2 regions of the Mesorhizobium marinum genome follow, and region 1 is predicted to be linked to the other one. Evidence: riboswitches for the same ligand, from Rfam matches in the RefSeq annotation. Region 1 holds a riboswitch; the other holds the start of a gene.

The links. Region 1 has a riboswitch for thiamine pyrophosphate ahead of thiD (bifunctional hydroxymethylpyrimidine kinase/phosphomethylpyrimidine kinase). Riboswitches for the same ligand answer to the same signal wherever they lie in the genome.
Region 2: linked by a shared signal. The riboswitch ahead of thiB (thiamine ABC transporter substrate binding subunit) and the one ahead of thiD (bifunctional hydroxymethylpyrimidine kinase/phosphomethylpyrimidine kinase) in region 1 are both predicted to bind thiamine pyrophosphate.

Annotation. Positions count from the first base shown of each region.
Region 1 is NZ_JBFOCI010000002.1:125,899-128,273, reverse strand. It holds gene ABUE31_RS06105 (LysR substrate-binding domain-containing protein) at 28-945, shown strand; TPP riboswitch at 1,026-1,145, shown strand; gene thiD (bifunctional hydroxymethylpyrimidine kinase/phosphomethylpyrimidine kinase) at 1,206-2,021, shown strand; gene thiE (thiamine phosphate synthase) at 2,077-2,375, opposite strand, start outside.
Region 2 is NZ_JBFOCI010000010.1:39,626-42,000, forward strand. It holds gene thiP (thiamine/thiamine pyrophosphate ABC transporter permease) at 1-365, opposite strand, end outside; gene thiB (thiamine ABC transporter substrate binding subunit) at 341-1,342, opposite strand; TPP riboswitch at 1,387-1,489, opposite strand; gene ABUE31_RS21890 (thiamine diphosphokinase) at 1,592-2,230, shown strand; gene ABUE31_RS21895 (ABC-F family ATP-binding cassette domain-containing protein) at 2,238-2,375, shown strand, end outside.

The sequences.
Region 1 (2,375 bases):
ATCCAGTATGAATGTTGCGAGTACTGCATGACCCTTTCGCGCGCACTGATCCCCGACCTCGGCAAGCTGCAGGCCTTCGAGAGCGCCGCCCGGCACGGCAGCGTGACCCAGGCGGGGCGTGAACTCAGCCTGACCCAGAGCACGGTCAGCCGGCAGATCGGCGAGTTGGAGCGACAGCTCGGCGTGCTGCTGTTCGAGCGCGTGCGCCAGCGCGTCGTGCTGTCCGAGGCCGGCCGAAAATTCCTGCCGGACGCGCGCAAGCTCCTGCAGCAGGGGGAGGCGGCGATGCTGCGCGCCATGGCCGGCTCGAAGGCGTCGCTGCTGCGGCTTGCCACGCTGCCGACCTTCGGGGCGCGCTGGCTGACGCCGCGGCTGCCAGGCTTTCTCGCGGCGCATCCCCAAGTCGTGCTCGACATTGCGTCGCGCTCCGAGCCGTTCGATCTCGAGGAACAGGGTTTCGACGCGGCCATTCACTACGGCCAGCCGGTCTGGGCCAATGCGACCTGCCGCTATGTCTGCCAGGAGGTGATCGTGCCGGTGGCCAGCCCGGTGCTGGCCGGGCATGCGGAGCCGCAAACGGCGGAGACGCTGGCGCAGCTTCCGCTGCTGCATCTCGCGACGCGCCCCAAGGCCTGGTCCGACTGGTTCGCGCTGGCGGGCGTTGAGACGACAGCCTCCTACCAGGGACACCGATTCGACCAGTTCGCGATGGTGATCGAGGCGGCGTCGGCAGGACTCGGGGTCGCGCTGCTGCCGCTCTATCTCATCGAGCAGGAATTGCAGGGGGGGCAGCTCAGGGTCGTCGTCGACCGGCCGCTGCCGACCGAGAACGGCTATCATTTCGTGATGCCGAACGGGAAGCTGGACCAGCCGGCCGCCAACGCGCTCTATCGTTGGATCGTCTCCGAGGTGGGCGGCGTGCCTGTTGATCGCCCGGCAGCCTGACGGCCGACGCGGCGCCCTCGCGGCGTTCCGGTCGGGACGAAATGGCGGATGCATCGCCGCGCCGGGCTTGCTACACATCGCCCTTCACCGAGGGGTGCCCCGCAGGGGGCTGAGATTCGGCCGGGCCCAAAAGGCAGCGCCGTGACCCTTTGAACCTGATCCGGATCATGCCGGCGAAGGGACTGGTCACGGCGAACCGCTCCTTCTCCGGTCTCTGCAGCGAGGCCGCAATGTCCAACCCGAACCCTTCACCGAGCGCCATGGGCGGCGCCGTCGCCAACGTGCTGACGATCGCCGGGACCGATCCGTCCGGCGGCGCCGGTATCCAGGCCGACATCAAGACGTTCTCGGCGCTCGGGGCCTACGCGACGTCGGCCATCACCGCGGTGGTGGCCCAGAACACGCAAGGGGTGCGCTCCTACGTCGCGCTCGAGCCCGAATTCGTCGCAGAGCAGATCGACGCCGTCTTCGACGACGTCAGGATCGACGCGGTCAAGATCGGCATGGTGGCGAACGCCGGAATCGCCGAGGCAATCGCCGGAAGCCTGGGGCGACATCGGGCCGCGAACGTCGTGCTCGACCCCGTGATGGTCGCCAAGAGCGGCCATCACCTGCTCGATCCGGCGGCGGTCGACGCCGTCCGCGGGCTTCTGGTTCCGCTCGCCACAGTGATCACGCCGAACCTGCCGGAAGCGGCGGTGCTGCTCGGCACCGAGCCCGACTGGTCGCTCGGGGAGATGCGCTTGCGGGCGGTCGAACTGCATCGGCTCGGCTCCCGATGGGTGCTGCTGAAAGGCGGGCACATGGAGGATCCGGAAACCAGCATCGACATCCTGCACGGCGAATCGGCGACGATCGAACTGTCCGCGCCGCGCATCAAGACGAAGAACGACCACGGCACCGGCTGCACGCTGTCGGCGGCGATCGCAGCGCTGCTGCCATCCAACACCGTGGAGGAGAGCGTGGGACAGGCGAAAAGCTACTTGCAGGGCGCGCTTGCGGCGAGCGGCACGCTCGAGGTCGGGCATGGCCATGGCCCCCTGCATCATTTCCATCGCCTGTGGCCGGCCGCCTGAGGCCCACTATCCGAGGCCGGCGCTTTCGGCCGCGCGGTTCTCCGTCGCCGGGTCGTCAGTGCGACAGGCGCCAGGCCTCGATCGACCGTGACAGCGACCGGGCGGCGGCCTGCGGATCGGGTTGCCCGCAGATCGCGGAGACCACCGCCATCCCGCCCGCGCCGCTGGCAAGGACCGGGGCGGCATGCGCCTGCTTCAATCCGCCGATGGCAACGGAAGGCAGGGGACAGAGGCGGACGAGCCGGGCCAGCCCGTCGAGACCGATGGGCTGCTTGTGGTCGGGCTTGGTCGGGGTGGCGAAGACCGGACCGACGCCGACATAGTCGACCACGCCGACGTCGATCGCCTCGACGG
Region 2 (2,375 bases), on a different contig from region 1:
GCGACGATGGCGGGGATCGCCAGCGGCAGGGCAAACAGCCTGAGGATGAGCGCGCGCCCCGGGAACGCGGGGTGGCGCGACAAGGCCCGGGCGACCAGGATGGCCGGCGCCACCGACAGGACGGTCGAAAGGGTCGCCTGCCAGAGCGTGAACCAGACGACCCGCGCGAGGTAGGGATCGAGCGCCGCGACGGCGCCGCCAAAGTCGCGCGCGCCCTCCGCGATCAGCCCGGCAAAGGCCCCGCCGATGAGCAGGCCAATGCCTCCCAGCGCGAGCGCGCCGGCGACGATCCGGCCGTCCCTCCCCTGCACGAGGGGAGGTGAAGGGCGCGGCGGTCGCGTCACCGGCTCATCGCTGCCAGCCATTCGTCAACCCAGTCCTTGCGGTTCGCGGCGACTTCATCTGGCGTGAAGAGCAGGGTCTTGACCGGCTGCGGCAGCTTGCCGAAGGCCGGGTCGAGCGGCTTGTCGGTGCGCCCGGCGGGAAGCATCCAGTTGGTCTCGGGAATGACGTCCTGGAAGCCGGGGCCGGTCATGAACGCGATGAAGCGGGCCGCGAGCGGATTCTTCGCGCCCTTGGTGGTGATGCCGGCCACCTCGATCTGCAGGTAATTGCCTTCGGCGAAGGCGAGCGCCTTGTAGCGCTCGGTGCCTTCGGCGACCATGTGGTAGGCCGGCGAGGTTGTGTAGGACAACACCATCGGAGCCTCGCCCTTGGTGAACAGGCCATAGGCTTCGCTCCAGCCCGGGGTCACCGTCAGGACGCGATCCTTCAGCTTGGCCCATGCTTCCCCAGCCTTGTCGCCATAGACCGCCTTGACCCAGAGGACCAGCCCGAGGCCGGGCGTCGACGTGCGGGGGTCCTGCAGCACGATCTTCTGGCTCGGGTCGCCATCCACCAGTTCGGCCAGGCTCGCCGGCGGGTTCGCCAGCTTCTCGGAGTCGTAGACGACTGCGAAATGGGCGTAGTCGTAGGGCACGAAGACGTCGTCGCTCCAGCCGCCAGGGACGTCGATCGATGCGAGATCGACGCCGGAGGGCGAAAACAGGCCGGTCGCGGCGGCCTCGGCCGTCAGGTTGGTGTCGAGGCCGAGCACGATGTCGGCCTTGGTGGCGCTGCCTTCCAGCTTCAGCCGGTTGAGCAGGGCGACGCCATCGGCAACCGCGACGAACTCGACATCGCAGCCGCAATCGGCCTCGAACGCCTTCTCCACCTGCGGACCCGGCCCCCATTCGGAGGTGAAGCTGTCATAGGTATAGATCGTCAGCTTGTCCTGGGCCACGGCGGGCAGGACCGAGAGGCCGATGGCGAAAGCGAAAACGGAACAGAGACTTGTGCGCATCAGCGCCTCCTTCGTTATTGGGTTGAAGGGAAGAAAGGCGCCGGGTTTCCGAAGCGTCTAATCCCTCCGCCGGTACAAGCCGGATCAGGTTCAGCGGGTTGGCTTTTGCCTCTCAGCCGGTCACGTCCGGCACCCCGTTAGAGCGGCCCGACAAATAGTGCCCAAGCCTTAGGCAGGCAAGCGTTTCTTTTGGATTCGGGCGGCTTTGCGCCTTCCAATTTCGGCACGGCGCATGGTAAGGGCGTCGCCATGAGCAGATTTGTCATCCTCCTCGGCGGCAGGCTGGTGCGCACACCGCGCCTCGACGCCCAGTTGGCGGGCGCCCGCGTGATCGCCGCGGACGCCGGGATGACGCATGCCAAGACGCTCGGCATCACGCCGGAACTGTGGGTCGGCGATTTCGATTCATCGACCGCCGAACTGGCGGCGGAATACGCCCACATCCCGCAGAGCCGCTACCCCGAGGAAAAGGACAACACGGACGGCGAGCTTGCGGTTACCGAGGCGCTGAAGCGGGGCGCGACGTCGCTCGTGCTCGCCGGCGCCTTCGGCGGCCGCGTCGACCATGCGTTCCTGCATGTCGCGCTTGCCATCCGCCGCGCCAAGGAAGGCCTGCCGGTGGTGATCACCAGCGGCAACCAGGAGGCGCATCCGCTGCTGCCGGGCGCGCGCGACTTCGACTTCGACGATGGCACCCAGTTCAGCATCCTCGGCTTCTCGCACCTGTCCGGCGTCACCGTGATGGGCGCGCGCTGGCCGCTCGATGGCGTCGAGATTCCGTTCGGCTCGTCGCTCACCCTTTCCAACGAAGTGCGCGGCGACCTGCGCATCTCGATCGGGGTCGGACGCGCGCTGCTGCTTGCCCATCCCTACCCGGGCGACCTCTAGCCTTCCGATGCCACCTCCCCTCCTGACGCTGGACGGCATCCTGCTGACATTTGGCGGCGCGCCGCTGCTCGACGGCGCCGAACTGTCGGTCTCGGCCGGCGACCGCATCGCTCTGGTCGGCCGCAACGGTTCGGGCAAGTCCACC